Regions from separate parts of the Dechloromonas denitrificans genome, predicted to be linked through region 2. Evidence: riboswitches for the same ligand, from Rfam matches in the RefSeq annotation. Region 2 holds a riboswitch; each other region holds the start of a gene.

Region 1 (4,811 bases), 1.3 Mb from region 2:
TGGGCGGCGCTCGTTTTGAGTTGTTCATTCCGTAGATGAGCGATTACAGCAAAAAGCGTTTTCTCGTCATTGACGACCAGCCGCTGGCCCGCGACGCGCTGCGCAGCATCGCCCAGACGGTCGGTGCCTTCGCCGTCGAATTCGCCTCGAATTACCAGGATGCGATCTACCGCATTCGCAACAACGTACCGGACATCATCCTCTGCGACTACATCCTCGGCGACGGTCGCTCCGGCCAGCAATTGCTCGAAGAATTGCGCCGCTTCAACCTGCTGCCGGACGAAACCATCTTCATGATGGTGACCGGCGAACAATCCTACGAACAGGTGGTTTCTGCGGTTGAGCTGGTGCCCGACGACTACATCATCAAACCTTTTTCGCCCGACAAACTGCTCTTGCGGCTCAATCGGATTGTTCAGAAAAAGGATTTTTTCGCCGCTTATTACCGGGAAAAACGCCAGCAGGAATACCAAAAAGCACTGGCTATCCTGGCTGCGCAGCGCGATAGCGAAGCTGGCCGTCCCTACCGTTTCGAAATTCTTCGCCAGCAAGCCGAAGTGCTGCTCGCCACCGGCGATTCAAGCTCGGCCGAAACGGCTTATCGCCGGATTCTGGAAAATTACGATTTCCCCTGGGCCAGAGCCGGCGTGGCACGCTCGCTGCACCAGCAGAACCGGCTGACCGAAGCGCGCGAGGAAATTGATCGCGTTGTCGCCGGCACGCCACACTTCTTTGATGCCTCGGACATCAAGGCCAGCATCTGCATGGCCCAGGGCGAACACGAAGAAGCCCAGAAGGTGCTCGATGAAGTGGCCAAAAAAACCCCGCGCAACTATGTCCGCAAGCGCCTGCTGGCCGAAGCGGCAACGCTCAATGGCGACAGCGAGGCGGCTCGGGCGGCGATGGCCGATGTCATTGCCAACGACACCATGCCCGGCGCCGTTTCAGCCGACGACCAACTGACCCTGGCCCGCAGCTATGTCGATGCCGGCGACCTGATTACCGCCGAAAAAGTGCTGGTCGGCATTCGCGAATCGGAATTGCAGAACCTGAGCCTCAACGAACAGGGCAGCTACGCTTCACTGCTCGCGCTGGCCTCGCCGGATCGCGGCAAGAAACGCTTTGCCGGTCTTCGCCCGGCTTTGCTCGCCACCGAACTCAGCGCCACAGTGCGACTCGATGTGATGCGTGCCGCACTCTCGGTCGGCGATCGTGAGCTGGCCGACCGCCATACCGAAGAACTAATGAGCAGTCCGGATGCCAAAAAGGTGTTCGGCAGCATCCGCAAACATTACGCACTGCACGGCCGGGAAATGGATTTCCGCGAGATCCAGCGCCAGGTCGCGCTCAAGCGGATTCATCACGAAGAGCCCAAGCCGGCCGGCTGAGGCAAAGTCCGGCCAACGTGTCTTAAAGCGGCAGGAAAGTCGCCATTTTTTGCCAGTCGAGCGCCGCTTCCACTGAATCGGCCAAGCGGTCGAGATCGGCTTCGCGCCGGGCGGCAAAATCGACCTGCCCGCTTTCCTGCAAGCCGGCCCAGGCAAGTAGCGCGGTCAACGCCTCGGGATGATCGAAAACGCCGTGGCAATACGTCGCAAAGACCTGGTTGTCGGCTGAAACCGCCCCATCCGTCCGGCCATCGGCCAGTTGCACCGCGACCTGAGCCAGAGCATCGCCGCGCGTCACGCCCAGGTGAATTTCGTAGCCGGTCATGGCCGGATTGCCCGGCAACGCAAGATGGCCGCTGACATTGCGCAACTGTTTCTCGGTTTCCAGCGTCGTTTCCAGATCGAGCGCCGCCAGCCCCGGCGTGCTGCCCGGCTGGCCTTCCAGCCCGAGCGGATCGTGAATCATCCGGCCGAGCATCTGGTAGCCGCCGCACAGGCCGACGACCTTGCCGCCGTAACGCAGGTGTTTCTGGATCGCCGCCGCCCAACCCTGCTGGCGCAGCCAGTCGATGTCGGCACGCACCGCCTTGGAGCCGGGCAGGACGATCAAATCGGCGGCCGGCGGCGTTTCGCCCGGGCCGATCCATTGGAAATCGACTTCCGGGTGCAGGCGCAGCGGATCGAGATCGTTGTGATTCGAAACACGCGGATAAGCTGGCGCGATCACTTTCAAACGGGCCGCTTTTTTACCGTCGACCGCAGCGGTGGCAATCGCATCTTCCGCGTCGAGCATCAGGCCGTGCAAGTAGGGTAATACGCCGAGCACCGGCTTGCCGGTACGCTCTTCAAGCCAGGTCAGGCCGGATTCCAGCAGCGAAATATCGCCGCGAAAACGGTTGATCACGAAACCCTTGACCCGGTTCTGTTCGGACGGCGAGAGCAGTTCCAAGGTCCCGACCAGATGGGCGAAGACGCCGCCACGATCGATGTCGGCGACGATGATCACCGGGCAATCGACCGCTTCGGCAAAGCCCATGTTGGCAATGTCGCGCGCCCGCAGGTTGATTTCGGCCGGCGATCCGGCGCCTTCGACCATCACCGCGTCGTATTGCGCGGTCAACCGCCCCCAGGAGGCCAAAACGGCCTGCATCGCCCGTGGCTTGTATTCCTGGTAGTCGCGCGCATTGAGGTCCATCGCGACTTTGCCGTGAATGATCACCTGCGACTTCTTGTCGGTCGTCGGCTTGAGCAGCACCGGGTTGAAATCAGTATGCGGCAACAGGCCGCAAGCCAGCGCCTGCAGCGCCTGGGCCCGACCGATTTCGCCACCGTCGACGGTGACGGCCGAATTGAGCGCCATGTTCTGCGGCTTGAACGGCGCGACATTGATCCCGCGACGCTTGAGAATCCGGCATAAAGCCGCGACCAGCGTGGATTTACCGGCATCCGACGTGGTCCCCTGGACCATCAGTGAAAAGCAGGACATAGCGACCAAATGTGAAAAAAGTCCGTAATTATGGCACCATCAGCCCCGCCCATTTGTTTGGGCGAGTGTCTCCGGGTGCCGTTCAGCCAACACTGGACGGAGAATCGGGAAGGCGGTGCAAATCCGCCACGTGCCCAACGCTGTAAGGATGACGGGCGATGCATCAGGCCACTGGACGGGAATCCCGACCGGGAAGGCGCATCGCCAGGCTGAATCCAAGTCAGAAGACCGGCCGGGAGGCAAATCACAGGCTGTCAGGCCCGGCAGTCCACATCTTTCCAGAAGGGGAATCCATGGAAAACCAAGCCACACCAATGGCACCCGCCTTTTCCGATGCCGATCGGGCTGCCGTCTATCAAGCCATTTTCAATCGCCGCGACGTGCGTGGTCAGTTTTTGCCGACGCCGGTGCCGGACGATGTCCTGAGTCGCGTATTGATGGCAGCGCACCACGCCCCTTCGGTCGGTTTCATGCAGCCGTGGAACTTCCTGCTCGTGCGCTCCAACGAGGTCAAGCAACGCGTCCATGCCATCTTCGACCAGGCCAACCAGGAAGCGGCCCGAATGTTTCCGGACGGCAAGCGTGAGATCTACAGCAAGCTCAAGCTGCAAGGCATTCTCGAAGCGCCGATCAGCCTGTGCATCACCTGCGACCGGACGCGTACCGGGCCGGTCGTCATCGGTCGCACGCACATCCCGACGATGGATCTCTACAGCAGCGTCTGTGCCGTCCAGAATCTCTGGCTGGCCGCCCGTGCCGAGGGCCTGGGCGTCGGCTGGGTGAGCATTTTCAATGAAGCCGAACTGCAGGACGCGCTCGGCATTCCGCACCATATCGTGCCGATTGCCTACCTGTGCATCGGCTATGTCAGCCATTTCCACGACAAACCCGAACTGGAAAAAGCCGGCTGGCTACCGCGTTTGCCGATCGAGGATCTGGTCTATTTCGAGCAATGGGGAGCCACGGATTCCGGCCAGAACGAGCCGTTGACCGCAGCATTGCGTGAAATGCAGGCCGACATTCAAGGGCCAGGCATTTTCCCGAAATGAACCTCAGCATCGACGCCTTTGCCATGCCGCTGGCCGCCCTCGCCGCTGTCCTGCTCGACCGTGTACTCGGCGAGCCACGGCGCTGGCATCCGCTGGTCGGCTTCGGCAATCTGGCGTCGATGCTGGAAAAGAAACTCAACAATCGACACATCTCCAGCGGCCTGCTCGCCTGGCTACTTGTTGTCGGACCATGGGTTGCACTGGCATTCTGGCTGCGGCCATTCGCGCCCTTTGCCGTCGATGTCGCCCTGCTCTACTTCGCCCTCGGCGCGCAAAGCCTGGCCGAACACGCCGAAGCCGTCGCCCGGCCGTTGCGCGAAGGCCGGCTGGACGAGGCGCGGACGCGGGTCAGCTGGATGGTTTCCCGTGAAACATCGCAACTCGACGAGTCCGGCGTCGCCAAGGCGGGCGTCGAATCGGTGCTTGAAAACGGCAACGACGCGATCTTTGGCACGCTGTTCTGGTTCGCCCTGCTCGGCGGGCCCGGCGCACTGCTCTTCCGGCTGGCCAACACGCTGGATGCGATGTGGGGCTACCGCACCGAACGCTACAACCTGTTCGGGCGCTTTGCGGCACGTTTCGACGATCTGCTCAACTGGCTGCCGGCCCGCCTGACCGCGCTGACCTACGCCCTGCTTGGCCGGACGCGCAATGCGCTGGCTTGCTGGAAAACCCAGGCGCCGGGCTGGGAAAGCCCGAACGCCGGGCCGGTCATGTCAGCCGGTGCCGGCAGCCTCGGCGTGCTGCTCGGCGGCGCGGCGATGTATCACGGCCAGGAAGAAATCCGCCCGCCGCTCGGCACCGGGCCGGCCCCGCTGGCCGCTGATCTTGGCCGGGCGATCACCCTGATCCAACGCAGCCTGTGGCTGTGGCTGGCCGTCTTTTTCA
Region 2 (4,811 bases):
GCGGCGAGCGATGCCATGCAGCGACCGTCGGCCATCACATGGATGTGTTCGGCCCAGCGGTAAGCGAAATCGATGTCGTGCGTCGCCAGCAACAGCGTGATGCCGCTTTGCTGCAGGCTGTCGAGTGTCTTTTCGAGTTCTTTCTGCATGGCAGCATCGAGGCCGGCCATGGGTTCGTCGAGAATCAGCAACTCGGGCTGCATGGCCAGAACCCCGGCAATGCAGACCCGCTTTTTCTGGCCGAAACTGAGGTTGTGTACTGCTTTGTCGGCCAGCTCGGTCAGGTCGACCAAGGCCAGTGCGGCGGCGACTCGCCGTTCGACGACATCAAGCTTGAGGCCGAGGTTGAGCGGGCCGAATGAAACATCGTCTGCAACGCTGGACGAGAATAGTTGCCGGTCCGGGTCCTGGAATACCAGCCCGACCCGGCTGCGCAGGTGGCGCAAGCCACTGCGGTTGTACTCGACCGGCTTCCCGGCATAGTGAACGACGCCGGAGGACGGTTTGAGCAAACCGTTGGCGTGCTGGAAGAGGGTCGTCTTGCCGGCGCCATTGGCGCCGATCAGGACGTTGCGTGTGCCACGCCGGATACGCAGCGAGCACTGCGCCAGGCCGCGGCTGCCATCCGGGTAGCGATAGGTGACCTGGGCTAGTTCGAGCAGGATGTCGTTTTGTTCGGGCATCACAAGGCGATCGCCATCAGTATCAGCAGGCTGCTGGCCAGCACGGCGACCAGGCAGTCGCGCCGGGTGTTGGCGTAAGATTTCTCGATAAATCGCAGCGGCCCATCGTTGTTGCGTGCCTGTGCGGCAAGGTGAAGATCGTGGGCGCGTTGCCAGATTTGCAGGCTCAGGCTGGCAGCCAGTTCGCCAAGCGAGCGCAGCGAGGTTCCCGGGGTGGCATAACCGAGGCGCGCGGCCTGGGCTGTGTGCGTGCTCTGGCATGCGTCGGAAAAAACGAACAGCATGCGGTGGCAGAGCAGCATGATGTCGAGCAGCAGGGGCGGAGCCTTGAGGCGTTGCAGCAGACCCAGCAAATCGTTGAGTGGCGTGCTGGAAACAAGGAACAGCAGTGCGGCCAATGCCCCCAGCGAACGATTGCCGAGCGCGATGATTGGCCCGCTGGATTCAGGTATCAGGACGATATGCGGCAGGCTGCTGGCAGGGTTCGTTTCGAACGAGAACGCCAGCGACAGGCAACCAGGGATCAGGAACAGCGCAGCTGGGACGGCCACACGCACATACGAGCGCCAGCCAACGCCGGGGCCGAGCAGGCTGGTGGCGATCAGGAGCAGGGTGATGCCTGCTGCGGTCAACGGCTGCCGAACGGCAAAAACCGCGATCAGGCCGCCAATCGAAAAAATGCTTTTTGCGGCCGGCGAGACGTGGCGCCAGCGATTGTTCGCTGCCATTTGGTCAATCAGCATCGGGTTGCTCCACGGATTTTTGCTGATCGATTCGCTGCTGCTTTTCGCGGCTGAGCGAGACTCCCAGGTAGTAACCGATGAAGCCGGCGCCCAGTGCTGCCTGCAAAGCAAACAGCAGTGACGCGATTTCGCTGCTGGCGGGTTGCAGCAGCGGCGTAAACCAGGGCTTGTAATCCGGCGATATCTGGCTGATCAAGACTCTGGCCTTGTCATCCGTCCCCGTGAAAATGCCTGACGGCTGGCTTGCGTCGGCCGGTATCGGCGCTTTGACCAGCCAGAGCGGCAAGGCTGCGAGCAAGACAACGACCAGCAAAAGCAGTGCATTCTGATGTCGCTTCATGCGCCGCTCCGCTTTGCGGGCAAAACAGCCATGTCGCGCAACTCTTGCGGATTGAAGCGTGCCAGGGCGTTGAAAATCACGACGCTGAGCAGCCCTTCGCTGATCGCCAGCGGTATCTGGGTAATGGCAAAGATGCTGGAAAATTTGAGCAGGGCGCCGCTAAAACCGCTGACTGAGTCGGGGAATGCCAGTGCCAGCTGGACGGAAGTGGTCAGATACGTGAATAAATCGGCCAGGGCCGCAGCACAAAATACGCTGATAGAGAACGAGCAATGCAGCCCGCGCATCGTGCGAAAGGTCATGCTGGCCACCAAGGGGCCAACGATTGCCATCGAAAAGACATTGGCGCCAAGCGTAGTCAAACCGCCATGGGCCAGTAGCAACGCCTGAAACAGCAGGACAACCGTACCAATCGGGGCCATCGCGACGGGGCCGAAAAGCAGCGCGCCCAGTCCCGTACCTGTCGGGTGCGAGCTGCTGCCTGAAAGCGAGGGGAGTTTCAGGGCCGACAACACGAAGGCGAAGGCAGCGGCCACCCCGATCAGCATGCGCTGTTCCGGCTTGTCGCGAATACGCTTGCCAAGCGCCAGCAGGCCCCAGCCAATAAACGGTGCAGACGCCAGGCTCCAGCCAATGGCGTGCTCGAAAGGCAAAAAGCCCTCCATGATGTGCATTCTTCTCTCCCACAGCGAGAAATGGCAAACAGCAACAATGCGGGGAGAAGTACAGATCGGAAGAAATATCGCCGGCCAATGCCTGCGCAAATCAACAGAACCTTTCCCATCACCCCGGGGATTGGTACAGCAGTTGATTTAGGCCGGTCTTCTGGCTCGCCTTCAATCTAGTTTGCCAACCTTCCCGTGCGAACACAGTGGCGTAGGGCAAATTCGTCAGGCTTACAGCAGCGGGGGCTGCGCCGGAATGGTTGAGCTGTTGGCTCGAACGTCACCGGCTTCCCGTTTCACCCGCCCCACGACTGTGGAGCAAGGCACCTAAAACGGCGCGAGTATAGGCTGATCTGATTGCAATTGCATAGCGCAATTTTGCCGCTCTGCGGGTGGCGGGCGATTTACAGGCAATAAAAAAGCCACGGTTTGATCCGTAATGCAGTTCAGTTAAGGCTCTTTTAGGTGACGAACGGCGTAACGAGCCGGTCTGGCTTTGACGACACGGGGGCATTTTCGCCCCCGTCGTTTTTCCACGATAGCCATCTGCAACTGCAAACGCAGGCGCGCCAGATGGGACGGCAGTTTCCCCGGACTCATTCCCGCCGCCCAGATCAGTTCGTGCTGGATGATGTGCAGTGCGCGCAGGAAGCTCAGATCGGTCGGAGCGACGCGCGCTTCAGTGGCCGCCTTGGCGATTTCAAGTCTGATCAGGTTGTAGGCAATTAAGGCCCCCCAGATTTCCTGATTGACCCCTTCGGGCAAACGCGAGCGCAAGGTCAGCGCTTCGCCCAGCATCGATTGCTTGAGCTCGCGGTAGCTGGTTTCAATTTCCCAGCGCCGGCGATAGCAGTCCGCCAGATCCTGCGCTTTGAAGCGGCGGCGATCGAACAATGAGGTCAGCAGTACCCGGCTTTGACCATTGGCCGACTCGACTCGAATGGCACGGGCCTCCCAGGCCTCGGGCAGATCAGGGGCCTTGACGCGCGCTTGAGGAGATATACGCAAACGAACCCGACAATCCTCGGGCGTTCCCGACAGGACTTCGTATTGCGTGTTGGACTTGGCGGGGATCAGGTAATGCCGCTCGGTGCCCGCAGCACTCAAGCCCAACAATATTTCCGCAGAAACAAAGCCCTTGTCGAAGACGGTCAGGGAATGGTCCTCGATCCGACCGATCAGCGCCTTGGCGTAAAGCATTTCGTTCTGGCCGTATTGGCCAAACTCGATGGCCGAGACCAGATGGGTGGGCAGTGCCGTCAGGCTGACGGCACGCACCTGAGGATAGGAGGCCACTTTGCCGCTGGCGTAGCGTTGGGCACCAAAGAATTCGCGGTTCTCGGGGCTGTCCGGCACCCGAAAGGTGGTGCCATCGACCGCCCATAGCGAAAGTCCCTTCCACTGATTCGCGACCTTCTCCTGTGCGCACCAGGCTTGGGCCGTTTGCTCGAACAACCATTGCAGCGGGGCTTGGCCAAGGCGAGCCCGCGCCTGCGTGATCGCACTCTTGCAGACCGCCTCGATTCGGGTGTCGGGCAAGGCCAGATCCAGGGTGCTGAGTACTTCTTCCATCGACTGGCGACGAAACAACGCCAGGGCGATCACCAGCCAGACCACTTGCTCCGCCGGCAAACGACGGCGGCGAACACTCGCCACCCCATGCGCGCTGAGCGCCTGCTCAATCCACTCATACGGCAAATGAGCCGCCAGACGATCGAATCCGATCGTCGGCATGACATCTGTCGTAATGGAGAGCTGGCTGGACAACATCGTTCGCCACGTTAACCATTCGGCGAACTGTCCACAAGCCCCAAAATGAAAAATGCCGCTCACCTAAGTGAACGGCATTACGGTTTGATCCGTGGCTTTTGGATTCAAGCGGGGCGTGCTTAGTAGGTGCCCGGCTTTTTCTTGAATTTGCTGCGGTCGCCATCGAACTTGCGTTCGCCACCGCCATCCTGGCGTCCTTCGTCCGGACGCAGGTTGATCGGGACGCCACGAACACGGGTGCGTTTCAGGGCGTTGGCAGCTTCGCCCGGCATGCCGGCAGGCAGTTCGACCGTGCTTGATTCTTCGTAGAGCGCGATGCGACCGATGAAGCGGCTTTCAATCCCGGCTTCATTGGCAATGGCGCCAACGATATCCTTGACCTGAACGCCATGCTCCCGACCCACATCGATCCGGTAACGAATGACATCGCCAGCCGGCGCGGCGCGGCGCGGCTTCTCGCTACCTTCGAAACGGGGGCGTTCACCACGATCTTCGAAACGCGGCTTATCGCTGCCCTCAAAGCGCGGCTTGCGATCACGCTCGCCAAAGCTGCCCGGACGGGCACGGCTGTCGCGGTTGTCGTAGGCGGCAGCCGGGGCAGGACGCGGGT
Region 3 (4,811 bases), 1.6 Mb from region 2:
CTGGATTCGTCGGCGCGAGCGCATGGCGTGCTTCAAGGCTTTCTTGCATAACAACTATGTCGGCGCGGTGATTTTTGTCGGCATTGCACTGGATTTCTGGCTCAAATGAAATATCACGACTTGCGCGACTTCATGTCGCAACTGGAAAAGACCGGTGAATTGAAGCGTGTCACGGTCGACGTCGATACGCGCCTCGAAATGACCGAGATCTGCGACCGCGTGTTGCGCGCCGAGGGGCCGGCCATTCTCTTCGAGCAGCCGGTCAGCGGTTCGACCCGGCACGACATTCCGGTCCTCGCCAACCTGTTCGGCACGCCCAAACGCGTTGCGCTCGGCATGGGCGAGGAGTCGGTGCAGGCCTTGCGCGAGGTCGGCAAGCTGCTCGCCTACCTGAAGGAGCCGGAGCCGCCGAAAGGCCTCAAGGATGCCTGGGACAAGCTGCCCATCCTCAAGCAGGTTTTGAATATGGCACCGAAAACGGTGTCGACCGCGCCGTGCCAGGAAATCGTCTGGGAAGGCAAGGATGTCGATCTGGCGCGCCTGCCGATCCAGCATTGCTGGCCGGGTGACATCGCACCGCTGATCACCTGGGGCCTGGTCGTCACCAAGGGGCCGCACAAGAACCGGCAGAATCTCGGCATCTACCGCCAGCAGGTGCTCGGCCCGAACAAGGTGATCATGCGCTGGCTGGCGCATCGCGGCGGCGCACTCGATTTTCGCGAGCACCAGCTGGCCAATCCCGGCCAGCCTTTCCCGGTCGCCGTCGTGCTCGGCTGCGATCCGGCGACCATTCTTGGCGCGGTAACGCCGGTGCCGGATTCGCTGTCGGAATACCAGTTCGCCGGCCTGCTGCGCGGCGGCAAGACCGAACTGGTCAAATGCATCGGCTCGGCTCTGCAGGTGCCGGCCTCGGCCGAAATCGTGCTGGAGGGCGTGATTCATCCCGATGAAATGGCGCTCGAAGGGCCGTATGGCGACCACACCGGTTACTACAATGAGCAGGCCGAATTCCCGGTCTTTACGGTCGACCGCATCACGATGCGCAAAAAGCCGATCTACCACAGCACCTACACCGGCAAGCCGCCCGACGAGCCGGCCGTGCTCGGCGTTGCGCTGAACGAAGTGTTCGTGCCCCTGCTCCAGAAGCAGTACCCGGAAATCGTCGATTTCTACCTGCCGCCGGAAGGCTGCTCGTACCGGATGGCCATCGTCAGCATCAAGAAGGCTTACCCCGGCCACGCCAAGCGCATCATGTTCGGCATCTGGTCCTTCCTGCGCCAGTTCATGTACACCAAGACGATCATCGTGGTGGATGACGACATCGACATCCGCGACTGGAAGGAAGTGATCTGGGCGATGACGACGCGCATGGACGCGACGCGCGACACGACGCTGGTCGACAACACGCCGATCGACTACCTCGACTTCGCATCGCCGGTGGCCGGCCTCGGCTCCAAGATGGGCCTGGATGCCACCAACAAGTGGCCGGGTGAAACGACGCGCGAATGGGGGCGGCCGATTGTCATGGACGACGGCGTCAAGAAGCGAGTCGATTCAATGTGGCAGGAACTAGGCCTTTAGGATGGATTGACCCACAGCGCACCGCCTTGAGAGAATCCGCGCTCCTGTTGGAATCGAAATACGGAACACGGTGCAAATCCGTGGCGGGCCCGCCGCTGTAACCGGGGACGAAGACTGCATGGTCGCCAGACCAGCCACTTGCGAGGCTTACCTCGCCGGGAAGGCGCAGCGCTTCGGCTGATCCGGAAGCCAGAAGACGATTCGATTCCTGACTGGAGCCAAGGCAAGGGCTCCGGCTGACCGCATGCGAAAAACGTGTGGTCAGCCGGGGCCCTTTTTGTTTTTGTCTTCCCGAGGAGTGGAAAATGTCCCAGATCGTCTCTCAAGTCGCGTCCAACGCCGTTGAAACCCAGCCGGCCACTGCGCAGCAAGCGCAGCCTGTCGCCCCGACCATCGCCATCCGCAAGAGCTGCAATCCGGACGGTATCGGCCTGTCGCACTATGTGCTGATGGACCGGAAGGCGGCCAAATGAACGCAGTGCTCACCGAGCGTGCCGCCCGCGGCACGCTTTTCCAGCCGGTCGATATCGGCCACCCGGTCTATGCTGCGGTGACCGATCCGCAAACCGCCTTCTGGGCGCTGGTCGACAAGACCCGGGCCCACGAAGCCGGCCGCGATCCGGCGCTGCTTGCCGCCTACGGCGCCAAGGCCGAACAGTTCGCGCAGGAGCTGCATGCCTTGCGCTTCGGCCTCAAACCTTCCGGCGTTTATTTGAACCCGACCGAGCGCTGCAATCTCAACTGCACCTACTGCTACCTGCCCGATACCCAGCGCAGCGGCGGCAGCCACATGCCGGTCGAGACGCTGCTCGCCTCGCTCGGCAAGCTGCGCGACTACTTCCGTTCGGTGATGCCGCCCGACCGCAAGCCACGGGCCATTTTCCACGGCGCCGAGCCGCTGATGAACGCGCCGGCCGTCTTCGAAGCCATTGATGCCTTCGCCGACGATTTCGTCTTCGGTCTGCAGACCAACGGCACCTTGCTCGACGACAAGGCGCTCGACTTCCTGACCTCGCGCAATGTCAGCATCGGCCTGTCGCTGGATGGTCCGGTGGCGGACATTACCGACGCCACCCGGCGGACCTGGGGCGGCAAGAGCGTGCACGCCAAGGTGCTGCGGGCGATGGAGAAGCTGCGCGGCTACGGCTCGTGGAGCGTCATCACGACCTGCACGACCGAAAACCTGCCCTACCTGACGCGCATGGTCGAACTGTTCCATGCCTATGAAGTGCCGACCTGCATGCTCAACACCCTGCGCTGCACCTTGCCCGGTGCCCGTGGGGTCAAGCCGGCCGACGGCGACATGGCCAAAGCCTTCTTCGCCGCGATGGACCGGACCTATGAGCTCTACCAGGAAACCGGGCGCAAGCTGATGGTGGCCAATTTCGCCAATATCCTGATCGGCATTCTGGCCCCGACGGCGCGTCGGCTGATGTGCGACATCTCGCCCTGCGGCGGCGGCCGTGCCTTCTTCGCGCTGGCCGCCGACGGCAGCCTCTACCCGTGCAGCGAGTTCATCGGCCTGCCGCGCTTCAACGGCGGCAGCCTGCTGACCGGCGGCGTCGAGGCGGCGCTAGCTTCGGCTGCCTTCAAGGAGGTGACGACGCGTGACGTCGACCGGTTCAGCCCGTGCGGCGACTGCGCGATCCGCCACTTCTGCGGCTCGCCGTGCCCGGCTGAAGCGGTCGAGATGAACGGCGGCATGGACAAGATCGGTGCCTTCTGCGATTTCTACAAGGAGCAGGTCAATTACGCCCTGCGCCTGATCGCCGACGGCAAGGCCGATGACTATCTGTGGGACGGCTGGGACGAGGGGACGGAAACCGTTTTTGCGCTGAGTTGAGTCCGAAGGGGGAGGGCGCTTTAAGATGGCGTACTCTCCCTTTTTCGCTGGTGCTGCTGTCGATGACTTCCCCGCTTGCCATTTATCCGACCGATCTGACCTCGCCGCAGCATGCTCTAGCCTTCATCGACTTGCTCGAACACTACGCCCGTGACCCGATGGGCGGCGGCGAGGGGCTTGCCGATTACGCCAGGACGCATCTGGTCGAACAACTGAAAAACTTGCCGACTTTCCACGGTGCACTGGCGTTTTTGGGCAAAAAACCGGTTGGCCTGATCAACTGCTTTACCGGCTTTTCCACCTTTTCTGCCAAGCCGCTGCTCAATATTCACGATCTCGTCGTCCATGCTGATCTGCGTGGCCAGGGCATCGGCCAGGCGCTGCTACAATGGGCCGAAATGCAGGCTCGGCAACTTGGCTGCTGCAAGCTGACGCTGGAAATTCTTGCGAATAATCGCCCGGCCATGCGGTCGTATGAGCGCGCCGGTTTCGCGCCCTATGTGCTGGACCCGGCTGCGGGCCAGGCCTTGCTTATGCAGAAATATCTTCAGGAGGTTTGAGTCATGTCGGAACCCGTTGCCGTCGTTGAAGTGAATGGCGTGCGCGCCTCGCTCGTCCAATTAACCCACTTCATCTATGGTTTGCACGCCATCGCCGTTTTTGTCGGCATCACCTCGGCGGCAACGGTGGCCGGCGGTTTCGTCTTTGGCTTGCCTTCGCTCTGTGCCGTCTTCCTCAACTACCTGAAACGTGGCGAGGTGCGTGGTACATGGCTGGAAAGCCATTTCCTGTGGCAGATCCGAACCTTCTGGTTCACGCTGCTCTGGCTGGTGGTCTATGGCCTGTTGATCGTGACGATTATCGGTATTCCGCTCGCCTGGATCCTGATTGCCGTGCTGGGTCTGTGGGTCGGCTATCGCGTTATTCGTGGCTGGGTTGCCCTGTTTGGCGAGCGTTCGCTAGGCTAGACCGGGTCGACCGCAGCAGCCGGCTGGCCGGTTTGTTCCAGTGGTAGCGTGAAGCGAATTCTGGTGCCGCCCTCGGCTTGGTTCAAGGCGCAAATATTGCCGCCGTGGGCATGGAGAATCTGCCGGCAAATTGCCAGGCCGAGGCCGGTACCGCCGGCGCCCGTGCGAGTCTTGCTGCTTTGGATGAACTCATCGAAAACGGCTTCCAGTTCTTCCGGTGGTATGCCGATCCCTTGATCGCTGATTTCGATCGTCAAGCCGGCTACGGGCGGATCGCCCGGGTCTTTGCCAGGAAGCTCGCCCGGTTTCGCCGTTAATTCGATCATGCTGCCGGCCGACGAGAACTTGACGGCATTGCTCAGGATGTTGCGCAGGACCTGGCCGAGCTTGAAGGCGTCGCAAACCAGCGCAAGCCCTTC
Region 4 (4,811 bases), 1.0 Mb from region 2:
GGCATTCCCGGCTTGTGCGCTTGGTTCGACGGTGCCGTGGTGCCCAAGGGCGAGGCGGTTGGTGGTGACGTCGCCCAATTTGTCGATCACCTCCACTTGCTCCAGACCGGGATAAGTCTGGACGAGTAAGGCGTCCCGTCGGCGAACCAGTTCCAGCGGATCCCAGCGACGGGCTTCCGGTTTGGGTGACCAGCGATGGGTTGCCTGAAGTGCGTCATTGGTCGTCGCTTTAGCAATCCGTTTCATGGCGAGATCAATACCCCAGCAGTAAGCAATTGTTGCAACCTGCACTTCGAGGTTGGCAACGCTTTTCAAAAATTCAGAATTCGGGTTCATGTTTTTCCTATCGGGAAAGAAAACTGGGGTTATTTCCAAAAACGCGCATAAGCCAGGTGCGCGATGGAACCGGCCAGCATGGGCACAAAGAAGCAGCTCAGAAATTTGAATAAGGCAAAACGGGGGCTGATCAAGGCTGATTCGAGCAGGATCATCCGTACGCCCCACATCGACCAGGCGGTCACCAGCGCTACAAGGGTGCCGATGCCAGCGCCTGCCTGTTGGATCAAGCCGACCAGTGGAAACATGGTCATCGGCCCGCCAGGAGCCAGAATGCCGGCAATGCTGCCGACAACGATGCCGCGCCAGCCTGATTCGTTACCGATCCAGTCCAGCAAAACTTCCTTGGGTACAAGTTGCGTGAACAGCCCGGCAATGACAAAGGTCAGGAGCATGATTGGCAAGACATCAACTGCCATCCTGCCGCCTTCGAGCAGACCTCCGCTCAGTAGCGCAGGGTCACGACGCCATGCCAGCCAAACCAGAATTATTGCAATGCTGCCAAGAATGAGGATTACGGGCTTCATCGCGTCAGAAATCCGACTTCAGCGAGACAGAGAATGCCCGCCCGGTTTCGAGTAACGGGTTGGTCATCGAGATGGGATAGCGGATATCCTCAACCGTGGTTGCCAGCCGATAAGTGCGGTCGAAAACATTGCTGATCCCCACGCTGAGAACCGTCCGCCCGTCACGATTCAACCAGCGGCCCATATCCTTGCTCCAGTAAAGGTCAAAAACCGCATAGCCGCCCGTTGGTCTTTCCGCCGTTGTGTTGACATCGTGCTTGCCGCGTGCCCAGCGCATGATGGGTTCAAGTTGCCCATTTCCACCCAGCTCAGCCTGCAAGCCCAAACGTCCGTTAAGCGGCGGCAGGTAGGACAGCGGCTGATTGGTTTGTGAGTCCGTGCCGCGCAGGTAGGCAAGGTCAAAATAGGCTTGAACTGACCGATTGATTTGCCAGCCGCCATCGACCTCGATGCCACGAACCCGGGCGCTGCCCACATTCTGGTTTTGAAAGGAAGCAAGGCCATTAAAGGTGATCGGCACACGGACGATGAAATCGGTGTAACGGCTATCGAAAAGGGTGATGTCCAGGCGTTTGCCCGCCCCGCTGTAGCGGGTACCTATTTCCAGCGTCTTGCCCTCTTCGGGCCGCAACTCGGGGTTCGGTACGTTGTAGCCAGTGCCCTGGCGACTGGAACCAAAGCTCTCGATAGTCGATGGCACGCGGAACGAGGTGCCGACTCCGCTCCATAGCGTGAGATTGTCGTTCCAGTGGTAGGCCAGGCTGACCTCCCCGGTCAGCGGCTGATCTGTCCGCTCGCGGTTGCGCTCATAAGCGGATTGCAGTGTCGGCGAAATGATGGGGCTGGTTTCAGTTCGGCTTTTTACGTAATCCGCTCGCCCCCCCAGCTTTGCCGACCACGCATCCGAGAAGACATAATCGAGTTGGGCGAACAGCCCGACATTGGTCTGTTCGGCATCCGGCGAGTTCTGGCTGATGGGCGTAATGACTGTCTTGCCCGTGCTCAGCGTTGTGACTTCCGAACCGGACTGAGCTCCTTTCCGCATTTCATGGAAAAAATCCGTACCGAAAGTCAGCATATGCGGGCCAAGAGGCATCAGTGCCGAGAGTTTTCCGCCATACACGATGGGGCCGTCGACGATGTTCTCGGAAACCGTCAGCTTGTTTTTTTGCGTGCGGTTCTCCGTCGTCAGCCGCGAATACAGGCTGCGCACGTACAGGCTTGCGTTGAGTTGCTCCACGCCCCAGTCTTCCTGGCGACCTGAATAAGCCAGGCGGGCATAGCGCTCACGCAGTGGGTCTTCGCGTTGGACGACCAGCGGCGAACCAGGTGCACCGCCAATCCCGCCGGCTCGACCGCTCTCCGTATCGGCCGCCTTGAGCGTCAATTCAAGGCGGTGCCCGGGCTGAAGTTGATAACCGGCGCGCAAATCAAACTGGCCAACGGTGAAATCGCTATTGGGAACAGTACCTTCCGGCGACGAAAAATTCCCTGCCGTCCGGTAGCTCACGCCTACCAGCGCATCCAGGCCATTGCCCATGGCCTGCCCTTCGAGCCGGACCGATTTCATGTCGCTGGCGCTGTTGTACTCCAGCGCCCGGAGCAAAGGGGTAAACGTAAGCGGGCCGTTGACATCACCCTTGGCCCGGCGAGTGATGACGTTAATTACGCCAACCATCGCATCCGGCCCGTAGAAAGCTGACCCTGGGCCGCGTAACACCTCTATTCGCTCGATCTGGTTGGGGTCGATCAGGTTGAATTCGAGTGTATTGCGCCCGCGAAAGCGCTCACCATCAACCAGCAGCAAGGTGCGCGGCGTATTTGAATTGAACCCGCGCATCACGATCTGGCCACCTAGCCCGCCGGAACGTGAATAGGAGACACCCGGAACGTCCTGCAAAACAGACTGCACGTTGGCGAGAGAACGGGTATCCAACGTGTCGGCGGAGATGCGCTTGATTTCGCTCTGGCCAGCACTCACCGTCACTGTGGGTAGCTCGGCAGTACGCTCGGCTGGGGCCACGTTGGAGGCTGCCTGCTTGGCACGTGCTGACCCAGAATCATCTGCGAATACGCCAGATGGTGCCAACAAAGCAATGGCACCAAGCACCGTAGCCGTCAATTTGCGCGGTTGAAAACAGGCATTTGTTGCCCGAGGGAGATATCTTTGCATGGTCAAATCCTTAAACTTGACCGTCTGCACGCGCAAAGATGACCGGCACCGACCCATGGTCGACGCATCGCTGTCACCATCCGCAACCCCGCAGACGATCCATTGCATACGCTGTGCCGATTTCTCGTACAGCAGGAATGCAGCAGGCCGGTCTCCGGGCTCGCCAGGTTTGCTACATCGCCTTCCCACGCCATCCGCACGCGTCCGGTTGGACGCCACGTCATGGCGCAGTGGCCGGTGAATCGTTGATTCACCATGATGTAGCCGCACTGGCTTACCGTTGCGGGGGCAGCCGAGGCATTGCGATCATCGCTGATCGCGCACCTCGTTCCCGTTTCACCCGTTTCGTTACCGAAACAGGCACCTGATGCAAGGGGTGACACCTTTGAAAACAGTCGGGCTGTGTCATTGCCTGAGTCGACAGTTTTTTGTGCCGATGCATCAATAAAGACGTATCGGGACGGACGAATAATACGTGTCACCAGACTAGGAGGCAATTTGTACCTGCTTGTCGATACCGGATTGATCAAGCGCCTGCTCCAGCAAACTCCGCACTGCAGCATCGGCCCAGTCCTGCTGTATGGCGGGTGAAAATACGATATCGCCTGGCAGAATCAGGCCCATTTTCGGGTTGACCGCATCTTCGCGAAAACACTGGGCGTAGCCGGTTTCGGTTTCATGGACGATGACCGAGTGCAGGCGCACGTCGGCCTCGCCGTTGGTCTTCTCGGTCATGTCCAGCAAGCGGTCGATCAGCAAGAAGAACAGCCGTGAGAATTGCTCCGCACTGGGCGAGACGGGAATGAGAATCCAGCGCTCGGAAAAGCGCTGGCAGGCGGCGATGTAGTCCGGGTCGTCGCCCGACCAGAGGGCGACGGCGTGGTCGAAGGCATCGATCAGCGTGCGCGGGCCGTGTTTCAGCAGGCCGAAGTCGTAGACCATTTGGCCGTGGTCGAGCGCGTGGGCTTCGAGCAGTAGTTCGACTTTGTACGAGTGGCCGTGGATCGAATGCGAGCAACGCCGCGTGCTGCAGCCGCGCACGATGTGGGCGTTCTCGAACTTGAACAGTTTGCGGATCAGCATGCTGCCTCGCTGCCGGGCGGCTGCGCTTCCTGCCGCAGCCGGGCGATGACTTCGGCCAGCGGCAAGCTGCCAAGGTCTTCGCCGGCCCGCGTGCGCAGTGCGACGCGACCCTCGGCTTTTTCCTTGTCGCCGACGACGAGCAGGTAAGGCATTTTCTGCAGTGTGTATTCACGGATCTTGTAGCCGATCTTTTCGTTGCGCAGATCGATCGCGGCACGTAGCCCGGCCTTTTTCAAGACTTTCAGCACGCTTTGCGCATAGTCGGCCTGCCCTTCGCTGATATTCAGCACGACGGCTTGCTGCGGTGCCAGCCAGAGCGGAAAGAGGCCGCTGTAATGCTCAATCAGGATGCCGGTGAAGCGCTCCAGTGAACCGAACAGCGCCCGGTGCAACATGACGGGACGTTCGCGTTCGCCCTGTTCGCTGATGTAGCTGATGTCGAAGCGCTCGGGCAGGTTGAGGTCGACCTGCAGCGTGCCGCATTGCCAGTCGCGGCCGATGGCGTCGCGCAGCACGAATTCCAGCTTCGGGCCGTAGAAGGCGCCTTCGCCGGGATTGATCCGGTATTCGATGCCCATCCGGTCGAGCGCCCCGGACAGCGCGCCTTCGAGCTGGTCCCAGGTGTCGTCGCTGCCGATGCGGTTGGCCGGTCGGGTGGATAGCTTGACGGCGACATCGTCGAAGCCGAAATC

What was found. Region 2 has a riboswitch for cobalamin ahead of KI614_RS10840 (energy-coupling factor ABC transporter permease). Riboswitches for the same ligand answer to the same signal wherever they lie in the genome.
Region 1: linked by a shared signal. The riboswitch ahead of bluB (5,6-dimethylbenzimidazole synthase) and the one ahead of KI614_RS10840 (energy-coupling factor ABC transporter permease) in region 2 are both predicted to bind cobalamin.
Region 3: linked by a shared signal. The riboswitch ahead of cbpA (modified peptide precursor CbpA) and the one ahead of KI614_RS10840 (energy-coupling factor ABC transporter permease) in region 2 are both predicted to bind cobalamin.
Region 4: linked by a shared signal. The riboswitch ahead of KI614_RS05860 (TonB-dependent receptor) and the one ahead of KI614_RS10840 (energy-coupling factor ABC transporter permease) in region 2 are both predicted to bind cobalamin.

What each region holds. Positions count from the first base shown of each region.
Region 1 covers NZ_CP075187.1:129,413-134,223, reverse strand. Annotated here, with positions in the region: gene KI614_RS00635 (ATP-binding protein) at 1-35, shown strand, start outside; gene KI614_RS00630 (response regulator) at 36-1,388, shown strand; gene KI614_RS00625 (cobyric acid synthase) at 1,411-2,874, opposite strand; cobalamin riboswitch at 2,931-3,126, shown strand; gene bluB (5,6-dimethylbenzimidazole synthase) at 3,168-3,923, shown strand; gene cbiB (adenosylcobinamide-phosphate synthase CbiB) at 3,920-4,811, shown strand, end outside.
Region 2 covers NZ_CP075187.1:2,282,580-2,287,390, reverse strand. Annotated here, with positions in the region: gene KI614_RS10855 (energy-coupling factor ABC transporter ATP-binding protein) at 1-683, opposite strand, end outside; gene cbiQ (cobalt ECF transporter T component CbiQ) at 683-1,426, opposite strand; gene KI614_RS10845 (energy-coupling factor ABC transporter substrate-binding protein) at 1,416-1,766, opposite strand; gene KI614_RS10840 (energy-coupling factor ABC transporter permease) at 1,763-2,440, opposite strand; cobalamin riboswitch at 2,564-2,777, opposite strand; gene KI614_RS10835 (IS4 family transposase) at 2,882-4,201, opposite strand; gene KI614_RS10830 (DEAD/DEAH box helicase) at 4,321-4,811, opposite strand, start outside.
Region 3 covers NZ_CP075187.1:430,568-435,378, forward strand. Annotated here, with positions in the region: gene ubiA (4-hydroxybenzoate octaprenyltransferase) at 1-109, shown strand, start outside; gene ubiD (4-hydroxy-3-polyprenylbenzoate decarboxylase) at 106-1,581, shown strand; cobalamin riboswitch at 1,613-1,802, shown strand; gene cbpA (modified peptide precursor CbpA) at 1,887-2,054, shown strand; gene cbpB (peptide-modifying radical SAM enzyme CbpB) at 2,051-3,424, shown strand; gene KI614_RS02120 (GNAT family N-acetyltransferase) at 3,487-3,984, shown strand; gene KI614_RS02125 (DUF4870 family protein) at 3,988-4,392, shown strand; gene KI614_RS02130 (CHASE domain-containing protein) at 4,389-4,811, opposite strand, start outside.
Region 4 covers NZ_CP075187.1:1,259,076-1,263,886, forward strand. Annotated here, with positions in the region: gene KI614_RS05850 (hypothetical protein) at 1-336, opposite strand, end outside; gene KI614_RS05855 (permease) at 366-863, opposite strand; gene KI614_RS05860 (TonB-dependent receptor) at 868-3,144, opposite strand; cobalamin riboswitch at 3,164-3,419, opposite strand; gene KI614_RS05865 (6-pyruvoyl trahydropterin synthase family protein) at 3,523-4,119, opposite strand; gene thrS (threonine--tRNA ligase) at 4,113-4,811, opposite strand, start outside.